2 regions of the Mesorhizobium sp. B2-3-15 genome follow, and region 1 is predicted to be linked to the other one. Evidence: riboswitches for the same ligand, from Rfam matches in the RefSeq annotation. Region 1 holds a riboswitch; the other holds the start of a gene.
What was found. A riboswitch is a leader RNA that binds a small molecule or an ion and turns the genes downstream of it on or off. The one in region 1 is predicted to bind thiamine pyrophosphate.

Region 1 (7,930 bases):
CGATGAGCGCCGAGGAGGTCCGGACGAGCTCTTCTTCCAGCCATTCGATGACAGATAAATCAAGATGGTTAGTCGGCTCATCAAGAAGCAGGATGTCGGGCTCCGGCGCCATGACGCGGGCAAGCGCGGCGCGCCTGGCCTCTCCGCCGGACAGGTCGCCAGGCCGTTCTTCGCCCGACAGGCCGAGATGCTCCATCAGATAGCTGGCGCGGTAGGGATCGTCGGCGGGCCCGAGCCCGGCCTCGACATAGGCGCGCACGGTTGCAAAGCCGTCCATGTCGGGCATTTGCGGCAGATAACGCACCGTCGCCGAAGGCTGGCGGAACACCTCGCCGTCCTGTGGTTCGATCAGGCCGGCGGCGATCTTGAGCAGCGTCGACTTGCCGGACCCGTTGCGGCCGACCAGCGCGATCTTGTCGCCGGCCGAAGCGGTCAAGGCGGCGCCGTCGAGCAGCGGCGCGCCGCCGAAGGTCAGTCTTATCCCGTCGAGATTGAGAAGAGGCGGGGCCATGTCAGCTTTCGGGCAATGGATAGGGATGGGCGAGCAGCAGCGCGCGGCCATGGCCGAGCGCGATGTCGAGGCGGCCCCCGGTCTTGCCGAACTTGACCTCGTTGGAAATGGTCAGCGACGAACCGAACGCCACCTCGACCTTGTCGAGCGGCCATTTGGCGCCGGTGACGGTCAGGCCGGAGAGTTCGGAGAAGCCGAGAATCGAGAACAGCGTGCCGTCGGCATAATCGAAGCCGGCCCTGCCGGGCAGCAAGGGAACACCTTCCTGGGCGCCGCTGGTCAGAAACACATCCATTCCGGCTTCGGCCAGCCGCAGGCCAAGCGCCAGATGCAGGAAGGCGTGGTCGGCGCGCTTGCCGCCGAAGGCGCCCGCCAGCACAAGGCGGGTCGCCCCGCGCTCCAGTGCGGCCGCGATCGCCAGTTCTCCGTCGGTCTTGTCCTTTTCCGCCGGGAAGGTTTGCCGCGGCACGGCGGCGAGGTCGGCGGGCAGATCAGCCGGGACCGAGTCGAAATCACCCACCCACAGTTCCGGCACGAGGCCCAGCATCCGCGCATGGCCGATGCCGGCGTCGGCGGCGATGACGCGCGAGCCTTCGACCTGGCGGTCGAGCCGAGGCGTGCGGATGAGGTCGCCGCCAAGCAGGATGGTGAATGTGCTCATATCCCGTCGCCTTACCAGCCCGGCACGGGAAACGGAAGGCGGCAAAGTCCCACTTGCGCGGGTCATCGGCCCGGCCTATGTGTCGAAACGCTCTAACGGGGTGCCGGACGCGAATTTCGCGGGCCGGCTGAGAGGCAGTGTCGCCAACCCGCTGAACCTGATCCGGTTTGTACCGGCGGAGGGATTAGACGTTTCGGACACTCCGACGCCTCAATTCCTTTCAACGCAAACGAAGGAGGCGCCGATGCGCACGCTTTTATATTTTCTGATCGCCGCCACGGCAGTGACCCTGTCCGGGCCGGCCTTGGCCAAGGATAAGCTCACCGTCTACACCTATGAGAGCTTCACCGCCGACTGGGGTCCAGGTCCCGTGGTGAAGAAGGAATTCGAGGCAGAATGCGGCTGCGATCTCGAGTTCGTCTCGGTCGCCGATGGCGTGGCGCTGCTCAACCGCGTCAAGCTGGAAGGCGCTTCGACCAAAGCCGACATCGTGCTCGGTCTCGACACCAATCTCACCGCCGATGCCAAGGCCTCGGGCCTGTTCGCGCCACATGGCGCAATAACGGACGTCAACGTGCCGGGTGGCTGGAGCGACGATACTTTTGTTCCCTTCGACTATGGCTACTTCGCCGTCGTCTACGATACCCAGAAGCTGAAATCGCCGCCGAAAAGCCTGAAGGATTTGGTCGAGGGTAGCGCCGACGACAAGATCGTCATCCAGGACCCGCGCACATCGACGCCCGGTCTTGGCCTGCTGTTGTGGGTGAAGTCGGTCTATGGCGACAAGGCGCCGGAGGCCTGGGCCAAGCTCAAGACCAAGGTGCTGACCGTGACGCCGGGCTGGAGCGAGGCCTATGGCCTGTTCACCAAGGGCGAGGCGCCGATGGTGCTGTCCTACACCACCTCGCCGGCCTACCACATGGTCGCCGAGAACACCGAGCGCTATCAGGCGGCGTCGTTCGAGGAAGGCGAATATCTGCAGATCGAGGTCGCGGGCATCACCACGACCGGCGCCAAGAATCCGCTGGCGGAAAAGTTCATGGCCTTCATGACTGGGCCGAAATTCCAGGACGCCATCCCCGAGACCAACTGGATGTTCCCGGCCGGGAAGACCGACAAGCCGCTCAACCCCGCCTTCGACAAGCTGGTCAAGCCGACCAAGACCTTGCTGTTCAGCCCGGAGGAGGTCGCGGCCAACCGCAAAGCCTGGGTCGATGAATGGCTGGCGGTGATGAGCAAGTAGGTTTTGTGGGCTAATCTCGTGAGATGAACGCTCTCCGGCGATGCTCCCTAAGCTTCACCCAATCGTTGAGGGTGCGGTGTGCAAACCCGCTCTGATCCCCGCATCACAGCCGGCGTGATAGGGCTCGCCGCCATCGCCATTTTGATCGGCGGCGCGTTTGCGGGGCTGCTTGTCGAAGGCGCTCGCGATTTTTCCGGCGCTTGGGCTGCGTTCGATCCCTACCTGTTCCGGGTCGTGCGCTTCACGCTCTGGCAGGCGGCCCTGTCGACGCTGCTCTCGGTCGGGCCGGCCCTGTTCGTGGCGCGGGCGCTGTCGCGGCATCCACGGTTTTTCGGCCGTGCCTTCATCCTGCAGCTCTTCGCCGTGCCGCTGGCGCTGCCGGCGATCGTCGCGGCGCTCGGCATCCTGGCGCTCTATGGCCGCGCCGGCTATTTCTCCGGCTTTCTCAGCGCCGTCGGCGGCCAGGGTTGGCCGGGCATCTATGGCCTGTCCGGCATTCTCGTCGCCCATGTCTTCTTCAACCTGCCGCTGGCCACCCGCCTGTTCCTCGAGGCGCTGCAGACCATTCCCTCCGACCAGTGGCGGCTGGCGAGCCAGCTCGGCATGGGGGCGCCGCCGGCATTCCAGCTGATCGAGTGGCCGACGCTGCGTGTCGCGCTGCCCGGTGTCGCCGGACTTGTCTTCATGCTGTGCATCACATCCTTCACCATCGTGCTGACGCTCGGCGGCGGGCCGGCCGCGACGACGCTCGAAGTCGGCATCTATCAGGCATTGCGCTTCGATTTCGATCCCGCGAGGGCTGTCGCGCTGACACTGCTGCAGATCGCCTTGACCTTCATCATGGTGCTGGCGTTGACCCGGCTCGGAGCCGACGTCGTCGGCGACATCAACCTGCCGGTCGCGCCGCGCCGCTACCTCTCCGTCAACAGGACCGAAGCGTGGCTGAACGCGACGCTCATCGTGTTGGCCTTGCTCTTCGTTGCCGGGCCGATGGCGGCGACCGTGGCGGCCGGACTTGGCGCCGACCTCGGCCGGCTTGCCGGCGAGGCCACTGTCCGTCAGGCGACGCTGACCAGTGCTGTGCTCGCTTTCCTTTCGGCCTGGCTTTCGGTGATGCTTTCGCTGGCATTGACCATGGCGCGCAGGGCGCTGGCGTCGAACCGCCGCTTCGGGGCAAGGACACTGCTCGAACATGCCACCGATACGGGCGCCGGGTTTGTCCTGGTCGTGCCGCCGATCGTCGTCGGCGCCGGCTGGTTCCTGTTGCTGCGCCATGTCGGCGATGTCTTTGCCATCGCGCCGCTCATGGTCGTCACCGTCAACGCTGTCATGGCGATGCCTTTTGCGCTGCGCGCCATCCGTCCCGCCTATGATGCGGCAAGCGAGCGTCACGAGCGGCTTTGCGCGCAGCTCGGAATTTCCGGCTGGTCAAGACTGTGGCTGGTCGACTGGCCGACGTTGCGGCGCCCGCTGGCCACCGCTTTTGCCTTCGCCATGGCACTGTCGCTCGGCGATCTCGGCGTCGTCGCCCTGTTCGGCAGTGATTCCGTGCAGACCTTGCCCTACCTTCTCCTGGCGCGCATGGGCAGCTACCGAACCGAGGACGCCGCCGGCTTGGCGCTGCTGCTCGGCCTTGTCTGCCTGGCACTGGTGCTGGCAGCGGACCGGCTGGGAAAGGAGACGGCCCGCAATGTCTGACGGGGCGGCTGGCGGCAAGGGGGTTTCGGTGCGGCTGGACAAGGTTTCGTTCAGCTATGGCGAGACGTTGTTCACCTTCGATGCCGAGTTCACGGCGGGGCAAATCACCGCCATCATGGGACCGAGCGGCTCCGGAAAGTCGACGCTGCTCAATCTGGTGGCCGGGTTCGAGCCGCCGCGATCCGGTCGCGTGCTGATCGGCGGGGCCGATGTCAGCACCGCGGCACCGGCGACGCGGCCAGTGTCGATGGTTTTTCAGGAAAACAACCTTTTCGCGCATCTTTCCGTCGAGCAGAATGTCGGGCTCGGCCGTTCGCCATCGTTGCGGCTGGCCGAAGCCGATCGCGCTGCGATCGCCGACGCGGTTGCGCGCACCGGCCTTGCCGGCAAGGAGAAGCGGCTGCCGCGCGAACTTTCCGGTGGTGAGCGCCAGCGCGTTGCCCTGGCTCGCGTGCTGGTGCGTGACCGCCCGGTGCTGCTGCTCGACGAGCCCTTCGCTTCGCTTGGGCCCGCCTTGCGAGACGATATGCTCGACCTGGTTGCCAGCCTGCATGCCGAGCGTGGCATGACGGTGCTGCTCGTCACGCATCAGCCGCAAGATGCCCGCCGCATCGGTCAGAGGCTGGTGTTTCTCGAGAACGGCGCCGTCGCCGCTATCGGCACGGCGGATGATTTTTTTGCCGGGGCTGGTCCGGAGGCATTCCGGCGCTATATCGGAGCCGGTGCCGGGGATTCCTTATCACGAGATATTGCCCGGAAGCGGACATAATTTACGCTCAAACCGGCTCGATGCGATGTGGCGCTTGCTTGCCATGACTGAAGTAGTGTGGCTAGGTCCGCTCGATACCGGTCCGGCACAGGCCGTGATTTGCCTACAGCTTCCGCCGCATGCTCCGAGGGGCGCGTGACGGATACTGTAGCAGTTTGTTTTGCGCATGTGGTCATGCGCAGGGACCTGAAAGGAAGCCGTTCTGGCGATCGGCGTTGACAGGCTACGAATGAACCCGCTGGCGCGCTTTCTGGCGCTGGCCGGCTTTGCCGTGGCGCTGGCAAGCTGCCAGATGTTCACGCCTCCGGAAGTCCAGGAATCAGGCTTCCAGCCATCCGACAAGCCGATCACGGTCGACAATGTCGCCGCCAACAACAAGCTCGCGGAGCTCGCCAAGGCGCAGCATCCGCGCATCCTGGCGACCTATGGCGGCGAATATTCCGATCCCAAGCTCGAACGCATGGTCGCCAAGGTGGTCGGCAATTTGACCGTGGTGTCGGCGAACCCGACCCAGACCTATCGCATCACCATCCTCAATTCGCCCAACGTCAACGCCTTCGCGCTGCCGGGCGGCTATCTCTACATAACGCGCGGCCTCTTGGCGCTGGCCAATGATTCGTCCGAGCTCGCCGCCGTCATCGCGCATGAGATGGGCCACGTCACCGCCAATCATGGGCTGCAGCGCCAGCAGTTGGAGGCCGAGGAAGGTCTGGCGACCAAGGTCGTCTCCGATGTGCTTGGCGACAGCCCGACCGCCAAGGCTGCACTCATCCGCGGCAAGCTCAGGCTGGCGCAGTTCTCGCGCAACCAGGAGCTTGAGGCTGACGCCATCGGCATAAAGTCGATCGGCGAAGCCGGCTATGATCCCTATGCCGCCGGCCGCTTCCTGCAGTCGATGTCGGCCTATACCGATTTCCGCTCGATCAGCGGCGCCACCGACGCCAGCCTCGACTTCCTGGCGACGCACCCTAACACGCCGCAACGCATCGATTTGGCACAGCGGCACGCCCGCCAGTTCGGTGCGCCCGGCTTCGGTACACGCGACCGCGATTCCTTCCTCGCCGGCATAGACGGCCTGCTTTACGGCGACACGCCGGAAGAAGGCTATGTGCGCGGCGAAACCTTCCTGCATCCAGGCTTGGGCGTGTCGTTCACGGTGCCGGACGGTTTCATCATCGACAATTCGGCGGCGGCGGTGACGGCGACCGGTCCCGGCGACATAGCGATCCGCTTCGACGGCGTTTCGATCGACAAGAACCGCGCCCTGACCGACTATATCAGAAGCGGCTGGGTGGCCGGCCTCGACGACAGCACCGTCAAGCAGGAAACCATCAACGGCAATGAGGCGGCGACCGCGCATGCAGGCGCCGAAGGCTGGCAGTTCGATATCGCTGTGATCCGCGCCGGCGGCCAGGTCTACCGATTGCTGACCGCGGCCCCCTCGGCCAGCACCTCGCTTGAAACGGTGGCGCGCTCGGTCAGCGGCTCCTTCCGCATCCTCAGCCCCGCCGAGAAGGCGGCACTGAAGCCACTGCATATTCGTGTGCTCACCGTGCAGCCGGGACAGACCATGGGGTCGCTTGCCGCGCAGATGGTTGGCGTCGACCGCAAGCTCGACCTGTTCCGCGTGCTCAATGCGCTGTCGCCGGGGGCCGCGGTTTCGGCCGGCGACAAGGTCAAGATCGTCACCGACAAATAAAAGCCCGAGCGGGAGATCAGGCGGCGGTCGCCATGAATTCCGGATTCTGCTTCACCAGCGCGACCTTGAGCTTTTCCATGGCGCGCGCCTCGATCTGGCGGACACGTTCCTTGGAGATGCCGAGCGTCTCGCCGAGCGCCTCGAGCGTGGCCCCCTCGTCATTCAGCCGGCGTTCCTCGATGATCCTGAGTTCGCGCGCGTTGAGCGCGTGAAGCGCTTCCTTCAGCCAAAGCGAGCGGCGCGCGACATCGATCTTGTCGCCGACAATTTCGTCCGGCAAGGGATCGTCGGAGACCAGGAAATCCATCCGCTCGGTGCCGCCCGCGTCGTCGGCCAGCGGCACGTTCAGCGAAGAATCCGGAGCCGACAGCCGTGAATCCATCATCGCCACATCAGCCTCGGATACACCAAGCGCAACCGAAACCTCGCGGTAGAGATTTGTGTTGGAGATCGGCTCGGCGCCGTTCGCGAGACGCGCACGCAAGCGTCTGAGATTGAAGAACAGGGCCTTTTGCGCCGAACTGGTGCCACCACGCACGATCGACCAGTTGCGCAGGATGTAGTCCTGCATCGAGGCGCGGATCCACCACGTCGCGTAGGTCGAGAACCGCACCTCGCGCTCCGGTTCGAAACGGGCGGCGGCCTCGAGCAGTCCGACATGGCCCTCTTGAACCAGATCGCCGAGCGGCAGTCCGTAATGGCGGAATTTCGAGGCCATGGAAATGACCAACCGCATGTGGGCGACGGTGATGCTGTGCAGCGCGTTCTGGTCGTTGTCTTCCTTCCAGAGCAATGCCAGCCGATGCTCCTCCTCGCGCTCGAGATAGGGTGCCTTCATTGCCGCGCGGACCATGATCCGTCCTGCCGTGTCTTCCATCATAAGGCGCTCCGTGGCTCGGCGAGGCAAATGGCAGACACCGGCTTGAAATGACGGCGGCGTGCCCTACAACAGCCAAAACTGTCATGCGCGAGAAAGGTTCCGCCGGTGCGGGCAGGGCGAGCGCTAGCGTCCGCGCAGCTGCCTGCAACTTCCGAGCCTGCGAATGAATTCCTTTCGGAGAATTTGATTTCTGGAAGACGCTCTCTTTGAAATTTCATTCCTTATTTTTTCGACCTGCATCTGTCATTTTCCAGCCCTCACAACATGCCGGGTTACCGGCCAAGGACGGGATCACAGAAAAATGAAATGGCTCAAGTCACTCATCATCGCCGGAACGTTGCAGGCCCTGGCCGTCGCATCGGGCCACGCCGGCGCCAATCTCGACCAGATCAAGCAGGCCGGAATCATCAAGGTCGGTACGGAGGGCACCTACGCTCCCTTCACCTACCATGACGCTTCCGGCGCGCTG
Region 2 (7,930 bases), on a different contig from region 1:
ACTTCCCCGGAATTGCCTTTTGAGGAGACGTGACATGGCGACTTCGAGTGAACGTGCAGTGCTTGCCGGCGGCTGCTTCTGGGGCATGCAGGATTTGATCCGGCGCTTTCCGGGCGTCCTTGCCACGCGTGTCGGCTACAGTGGCGGCGACGTGCCGAACGCTACCTATCGCAATCATGGCACGCATGCCGAAGCCATCGAGATCACCTTCGACCCGGCGAGAATCAGCTTTCGCCAGCTTCTGGAATTCTTCTTCCAGATACATGATCCGACGACGCGCAATCGCCAGGGAAACGATGTCGGCATGAGCTATCGCTCCGCAATCTACTACACCGATGAGGAGCAGAAGCGTGTGGCGGAGGACACCATCGCCGATGTCGACGCCTCCGGCCTGTGGCCCGGCAAGGTCGTCACCGAACTTGCGCCGGCCGGAGCGTTCTGGGAGGCCGAACCCGAGCACCAGGACTATCTCGAGAAATATCCCAACGGCTACACCTGCCATTTCGTCAGACCAGGCTGGAAGCTGCCGGTTCGTGAAAAGGCGGTTTCATAAGGTTCACCAGCCGTTTTGGCAGCAGGTGGGGTATAAACGCCCGTCGATTGCCAAGGATCATACGCATAGGGGCTGTTAGCCGCCGTGGCGGTTGACAGTTCGTTGCGTTGCTGGCCAACTGTGTGGGTTGATCGATCATCGGGGATGAGCATGAAGAAGATCTACGAAAAGCCGGTGTTGGTGAAGCGGGAAAGACTCTCAAGTGTTGCGGCGGGACCGCTTTCTTCCAAGGCAGCCTGACCGGCCAGGCCGGCTTTCGGGCCTGGCTGGCCGAGTTGTAACGGTGATCGAATTGCTGGTGCGGGCAGGCTACGTCTTGCCCCGCTGGGCTTGAGAAGATGATTTCTTCCGAACCCGCGGCCCGCGCCGGGCAACTCAATGCAATTTTCATCCTGGATGTTTCTGCTTATACCGGGCCGCTGCTTTCCGGATGGATCGAGGCGGGAAACCGTGTTGGTGCGATCATCGTGCCTGGTTTTCAACGCCCATCCAGAGGCTTCAGCATTGGCAATTTTCGGCGCAGGCTGAGGCGCCGGCTTTTGCTCAGGCGCCATCTCGGCAACACGCCGGTAAAGCTGATCGAATTCCGCCGGCCTTACGACTGGAACGAGCTTGCCCGGCAATTGCCTGACATCGCCGCGGATGTGCTGATCTGCTTCGCTTTCCCGACCTTGATCCCGCAGCAGCTGCTCGACCTCTTTCCCAAGGGCGGGCTTAATTTTCATCCGGCGCTGCTGCCCAACTACCGGGGGCCGCATCCTCTCCATCGTCTTGTCGCGGATGGCCAGCATGCCGTCCATGGTGGCGTGACACTGCATAGGATGTCGGCCAATTTCGACGACGGCGACATCCTCGGACAAGTGCCGTTCACCGAAGCAGACTGGGCATCGCGGCGGGATATGGTGGACAGCGTGGCGAGCGCTATGCGCCGGTTGGTGCGCGAGGTGGCGCCAGCCTATTGCAAGAATCTGGTGTCGGGGATGCGGCAGCCAGCCGGTGATTTCGTCTGGGCTCGACTTGAGCGGGACCACATGGCGATTTCGTCCGACATGTCGATCGGGCACGTTGCCCGGATGTGGCACGTATTGGGCGCTAAACCCGGTATCTATCTGGATGTCGCCGACCGCCAGGTCAGGCTGGCCTTCCAGGTCAGGCGACTGGGTCCGCCAACCGGAAAGGGTCCGGTAAGGCGATGGGGGACGGTGGAGTTCGATCTTGCCAACGGCCGGGTTCGGCACCTCACCTACGGGCGCCTGCTCAAACGGCTGATGAAAATATACGCCTCGTTCCCACGCCCCCGGGCCGGCAAACCGTACGCTGAATTAAGGGTCTTTGGCCGGGTGGGCAGTGAAGCGGCACCACAGCCGCCAGCGAGTAGTCGCGGACACTGAATCCCAATAGTGGGAACCGCGGAAACTGCGTCCGCGGTTCCCATATCGCGATGGCAAACTACTTTCCGCAGTTGTTGTCATTCACGGTCGGCGCGGTGGCGTTGCCGTTGGCGTCCGTCTGTGCACCCTGCGGGTTGGTCGGGCAATTCTTGTCCGCATTGGAATTCATGTCGCCCGGCGTGGTGGTCGTGCTGTTGGTCGCGCCCGGATCGATCGTACTGGGCGCCGGGGTGCTTGGGTCCACAGTGACGGACTTGCCGCTGCCGCCGGACCCATCCGCGCCCGCCGCGCTATTGCTTTGCGCCATGGCGGATGTTGCAACGGCAATGGTCAAGGCCGAAGCCGCGAGGATTTTCGTGAACATGATTTGTCTCCATTTTCTGTGAACTCGTCGCCGGGAACGGTGCACGGTTTCGCGGAAATCATGAACCGCTCTATCTCTTGCTTTGACACAATCCCGAACGGAAAATTGATCCTGGAATCGCGTCCAGCGACTGGTGGGACAACCCCTCGGAATGGCGAAGGTTCCGACAAATTTCCCCGCCGGCGATGCCCAATTGTCCTGGAGCTCGGGCAATGCTTTGGCGCGGCTTGCCAAAAAACAGCTTTCCCAACCGTCCTAATGATGCTTTAACGCGCCTATCCACAGGGGTGCTCCGTACGGTCGGGGCTGAGACGGGGGCGGCAAGCCCACAGACCCTAGAAGCTGATCTGGGTAATACCAGCGGAGCGAGGCGGGCGATGTTTTCAGGCGCACAGGTTTCCCTATATCCAATGGCCGACGATTTCGTCGACATCATTCTGGGCGCGCTCGGCGCGCTCGATCCGTACCGCGATAAGCTCAGGATCGAGACCGACGACATTTCGACCTTGCTGGTCGGGCCCCCCGAGGTGTTATTCCCTGCGCTGCGCGACCTTTTCGTGGCCGTGTCTGGCAGCGGCAGGCATTGCGTGCTGTCAGCCACCATTTCGCGTGGCTGCCCAGGCGAGCCGGATGACCTGATCTGCCGCTCCGACACGTTCGGCGGACCTGCCGGGCCACTCGGCCCGCGCAAGCAAGCCGCCATCACCGCGGTGCGCGGCGCGCCGGCCACTGGCCAGCCGGCGGCGGCGCAGTTCTCGCTCTATGTGATGGGCACTGACGACCACATGGACGAAATCTATGGCTGCATAGATTTCCTGAAGCAGTCCGGCGTCTACGATCGCTCCAAGAATTTCTGCACCAAGCTGCGCGGCGATGCCGGCGCGATCTTCTCTGCCCTCGATGAAGCCTTCTGCCGCTTCGGGCCCGGCGCCGGCCATGTAACCCTCGATGTCACGGTCTCGGCCAACAGTCCCACCGCCGTCTGAACCGCTCGTGGTCTCATCGTCATTCAACCCGCGTAACGTCGCGGGCTTCTTCGCAAAAACAGCGCCGGCCGTGATATCGATCGGTTTGGTGCTCGTGGCCTGGGAACTGTACGCAAACATTTCCGGCATTAAGCCGACGGTTCTGCCGGCGCCCTCGCGCGTCTTCGAACAGGCGATGCTCAATCGGGAAGCCTTGGTCGACAACGCCATTCCCACGGTCCGCGCCACGCTGATCGGTTTTGCCTGTTCGCTCAGTGCCGCCTTCGCCCTGTCGATGCTGGTCGACTTCTTCCAGCCTTTGCGGCGAGCGCTGTTTCCCATCTTCATAGTCAGCCAGACTTTGCCGCTGGTCGCCATCGCGCCATTGGTGGTGCTGTGGTTCGGCTTCGGGCTGACGCCCAAGATCATGCTGGTGGCGCTGGTCACCTTCTTCCCGATGCTGGTCGCGCTGGTGCAGGGCTACGAGGCTACCGAGGTGGAGATCGGTCAGATGCTGCGTGCCATGGGAGCAGGGCGTTGGCGTGTCTTCATGCTGGCACGATTGCCTTCGGCGCTGCCTTATTTCTTCGCTGGCCTCAGGATATCCATCACCTATGCCGTCGTCGGCGCCATTTTCGCCGAATATGCGGGCGCGGCCAAAGGGCTGGGCATCTACATGCTCAACGCCAAGAACAATTTCCGTCCCGACCTGGTGCTCGCCGCCGTCTGCGTCAGCGCAGCGCTCACCCTTGTCCTGTTCGGGCTGACGATGCTGCTGCAGCGTCTTGCCATGCCCTGGGAACGAGCTGCTGGCAGGCAAGGCCCTGGAAAAGGTCCAGAAGCATGAGCCGGCTCGAATTGCGGCATGTTCGCAAGGCGTTTGGCGGGCTCGATGTGCTCGCCGACATTTCGCTTCGTGTCGATGCCGGCGAATTCGTCTCGATCCTTGGACCTTCGGGAGCCGGCAAGTCGACGCTGTTCCAGCTTCTGACCGGCGCCGAGCATGGCGAGGGTGAGATGTTCTTCGACGGCGTGCCGCTCGACGATCACGGCAGGCATTTCGCCTTCATGCCGCAGCGCGACGCGCTGATGCCGTGGCGGCGCATCCTCGACAACACCACGCTCGGACTCGAGGTGCAAGGCGTCAGCCGCAAGGCGGCACGGAAGCGTGTGGCTCCGCTGTTTGCCGAATTCGGCCTTGCCGGCTTCGAGTGGCACTTTCCAGCGCAGATCTCGGGCGGCATGCGCCAGCGCACGGCGCTTTTACGTACCGTGGTGCAGGAACGCGATATGTTGCTGCTCGACGAGCCGTTCGGCGCGCTCGACGCACTGACCCGTGCGGCCCTGCAGCGCTGGCTCGAACAGATGTGGCGGCACCACCACTGGACGGCGTTGCTGATCACTCATGACGTGCGCGAAGCCCTGTTCCTGTCCGACCGCATCTATGTGCTGTCCGCGCGGCCTGCCCGGGTCGTGCGTGAGATCAAGGTGCCGCTGCCGCGCCCGCGCGATTCCGCCAGCGCGGCCACGCGGCGGGCCGGGGCACTCGAGGCCGAGATTCTCGACATTTTGCTCAACCCCCAGCCATCCAAAGGACATGACCATGATTGACTTGACGCGCAGGCAAGCCCTGCTGCTCACCCTTGCCGGCAGCGTACCGCTGATCACCGGATCGAGCCGTTCCTTCGCGGCAACGCGGACGGTCACAGTCGCCCTCGACTGGACGGTCAACACCAACCACATCGGCCTGTTCGTCGCCCGCGATAAGGGATTTTATCGGGAAGCCGGCATCGAGGTCGACATCCTGCCCTACAGCGATACCGGTGCCGGCACGCTTGTCGCCAACCATGTCGCCGATTTCGGGATCAACGGCACCATCAGCCTGTTCACCCAGAAGACCGCGGGGGCCGATCTGAAGGGCGTCTATGCCGTCGTGCAGTCCGAGACAGGCCGGCTGGTGTTCAATGCCGCGCGCAGCGAAATCAAAAGCCCGAAAGATCTGGATGGCCTGACCTATGGCGGTTTCGGCAGCGCCTGGGAGACCGCGCTGATCTCGACCATCATCCGTCACGACGGCGGCAAGGGCGATTTCGAGACGGTGACGCTGGGCACTTCCGCCTACGAGGCGCTGGCCAACGGTTCGGTCGACTTCACGCTGGAAGTGTCGACCTGGGAGGGCGTCGAAGCCGAACTCAGGGGCGTTAAGCAGCGCAGTTTCGTCTATGCCGACCATGGCGTCCCCGATGAGCACACCACGCTTATCTCTTCGAGCGAAGCGTATCTCCAGGCGAACCCCGAATTGTCGTCATCCTTCATCCAGGCAACGCGGCGCGGTTACCAATTCGCCGTCGATCATCCAGGGGAGGCCGCCACGCTGCTGATAGCCGCCAACAAGGATGCCCTGACGAATCCGGCCTTGGTCCACGCCTCGCTGAAGGCACTGCTCGAGGGCAATTATCTACGCGGGCAAAATGGTGCCATCGGGACGTTGGACCCTGCCAAGATGGAAGCGATCGGCAACTACCTCTTCGCCGCCGGCATTCTGCGCGACGCCGACGGTAAGGTTCTGCCGCAGAGCCCGGATTTCGCCAGGTATTTCAGCAACGCATTTCTGGGGTAGCTGGCCAATCCCTTAAGGAGAGGATCAACTCGGGCGAAACCCATTCCTGGCGATCCTCGAAGCGGAGACAATCTGCACGGCCGTGCCTTGTGTCTCTTTCGGCGGCGCCGTCGCCGTTTCTGATGCCGATATGATCTTCTCGGTTAACCGCACAGCAATGGTTGCGTGCAAAGGTCCCTCCGAGGGATGATCGGGGTTCTTGCCTTGCTTGCACCAAAAAGCGAAACGCTTCCGCGCGTCAACCAGGGCGGGATGATATCCGAAGCGCGCAAGCGCGAGATCCTGGCCGACTTGCGCGAAGGCTTCTTTCGCATTTGTGCGCTCGCATGCGCCGCGCTGTTTGTGTACCGGGGCGTGTATCACTTCGTGCAGGATCCCACCCGGTTCAATATCGCGCTCGTGGCGGTCTCCGAGACGCTCACCTTTACCTGGCTGCTGCTATCGCGGCGGCCGGTGACGCGTGACTGGAGCCCGCTTGCGGTAGTCGCTTCGGTGACCGCCAGTTTTGGTGTCGCCTTGATCACCATGGAACCGGGCATCCCCATCATCCCCATCTATGTCGCCGCGCCGCTGCAGTTCCTGGCACTGTGGTTCGTCATCTGGGGAAAGCTGTCGCTGGGTCGTTCCTTTGCCATCCTGCCCGCCAATCGCGGCGTGATGACCGGCGGCGCCTACCGCCTGGTGCGGCATCCGATCTATGCCGGTTACCTTACCGGCCATGTCCTTTACCTGCTGTCGGCCTTTTCCTTCTACAATCTCGCCGTCTATGCGGTTATCACCTATCTGCAGGTGTACCGCATTCTGCGCGAGGAGGCCTTGCTTGCCGCGGAACCGGAGTACCGCTCTTATATGGAGCGCGTGCGCTATAGGCTGTTTTACCGGATATTCTGAAGGCCAGACTGTCACGCGAGAGTGGCCGGTCCTGTTTGATCCAGAGTTGGCCAACAGGGCTCCTTAGCGGCTAGTGGTCCGGAACTGCTCCGCAGGTGAGGTGCTGTATCCTGGCTGTTCGGTAGCAAGCAGCCTGGCACCAAATCATCGGCTCTCCAACAGCTGGCTCTAAATCGTTTTTTCTCGTAAACTTCTCAAAATATAGACATTGCAAACGTCTGCCATTAGATATTTTCTACAAGTATATTATATTTTTATTATCATTACCGCTTTCTTGTTTCGACAGTTAATACCATGCCGCTCACATGTATAGCGTGAATTGAAACTCAAAACTCTCTTCGACGTAGTTGCCATCGCAATCGGCTGCATGCCGACTGCCTAGCGCAACGACAACAGGAGAGTGTTATGGCCTTTACCATCAAGACAGTCGCCAGTGTGTTGGCGGGTAGTGCAATAGTCTTGGTTCTGTCCGTGCCAGCAAACGCAGCAGGTCTTGGCGTCGGTGTCGGCGCCTCGGTTGGCGGTAGCGGCGGTGTCAATGCCGGTGTCGGCGCCTCGGTCGGCGGCGGTGGCGGCATCAATGCCGGCGTCGGTGCCTCGGTCGGCGGCAGCGGTGGCGTCAATGCCGGAGCCGGCGCCAATGTCGGCGGCTCGAGGGGCGTCAGCGCCGGGCTCGGCGCGTCGGTCGGCGGCAGCAATGGCGTCAATGCAGGAGCCGGCGCCAATATCGGTGGTTCGGGCGGCATCAACGCCGGGCTCGGTGCCAATGTTGGCGGAACGGGTGGCATCAATGCGGGGCTTGGCGCCAGTGTTGGCGGCGCCGGTGGCATTGGTGTCGGCGCGGGCATCGGCAACGGCACCAATCCCAGCAATCCGTCCAACCCGAACAACCCATCCAATCCCAATCACCCCAACGTTCCTGGTGTCGTGGCCCAGATGTCAAGCTCGCAGGTGACGCGCATGAAGAAGCGCTGCGTCGATGTCCTCAGCAGCGAAGGGACCTATGACCGCGACTTGCGGCAGCTCTGCCTGCTGATCGCACGCCGCTGAGGCTGAGGGAGGTTGCGGAACCAGCCGTAGGCCTGACCGCACTCTCCTGGCCTCCGGCCGGTTGGTAAGCCCGCCGTCCAGGCGGGCTTTCTGCGT

Region 2: another riboswitch for thiamine pyrophosphate. It lies ahead of FJ954_RS30795 (YkoF family thiamine/hydroxymethylpyrimidine-binding protein); the one in region 1 lies ahead of thiB (thiamine ABC transporter substrate binding subunit).

Annotation. Positions count from the first base shown of each region.
Region 1 covers NZ_VFVO01000009.1:210,381-218,310, forward strand. Annotated here, with positions in the region: gene FJ954_RS19880 (ABC-F family ATP-binding cassette domain-containing protein) at 1-511, opposite strand, end outside; gene FJ954_RS19885 (thiamine diphosphokinase) at 513-1,172, opposite strand; TPP riboswitch at 1,259-1,373, shown strand; gene thiB (thiamine ABC transporter substrate binding subunit) at 1,417-2,415, shown strand; gene thiP (thiamine/thiamine pyrophosphate ABC transporter permease) at 2,494-4,113, shown strand; gene thiQ (thiamine ABC transporter ATP-binding protein) at 4,106-4,882, shown strand; gene FJ954_RS19905 (M48 family metalloprotease) at 5,112-6,581, shown strand; gene FJ954_RS19910 (RNA polymerase factor sigma-32) at 6,598-7,461, opposite strand; gene FJ954_RS19915 (amino acid ABC transporter substrate-binding protein) at 7,763-7,930, shown strand, end outside.
Region 2 covers NZ_VFVO01000022.1:37,911-45,840, forward strand. Annotated here, with positions in the region: gene msrA (peptide-methionine (S)-S-oxide reductase MsrA) at 35-553, shown strand; gene FJ954_RS31875 (putative RiPP precursor) at 704-793, shown strand; gene FJ954_RS30785 (formyltransferase family protein) at 892-1,944, shown strand; gene FJ954_RS30790 (hypothetical protein) at 2,003-2,308, opposite strand; TPP riboswitch at 2,582-2,695, shown strand; gene FJ954_RS30795 (YkoF family thiamine/hydroxymethylpyrimidine-binding protein) at 2,686-3,294, shown strand; gene FJ954_RS30800 (ABC transporter permease) at 3,257-4,120, shown strand; gene FJ954_RS30805 (ABC transporter ATP-binding protein) at 4,117-4,884, shown strand; gene FJ954_RS30810 (ABC transporter substrate-binding protein) at 4,877-5,893, shown strand; gene FJ954_RS30815 (isoprenylcysteine carboxylmethyltransferase family protein) at 6,098-6,784, shown strand; gene FJ954_RS30820 (hypothetical protein) at 7,190-7,834, shown strand.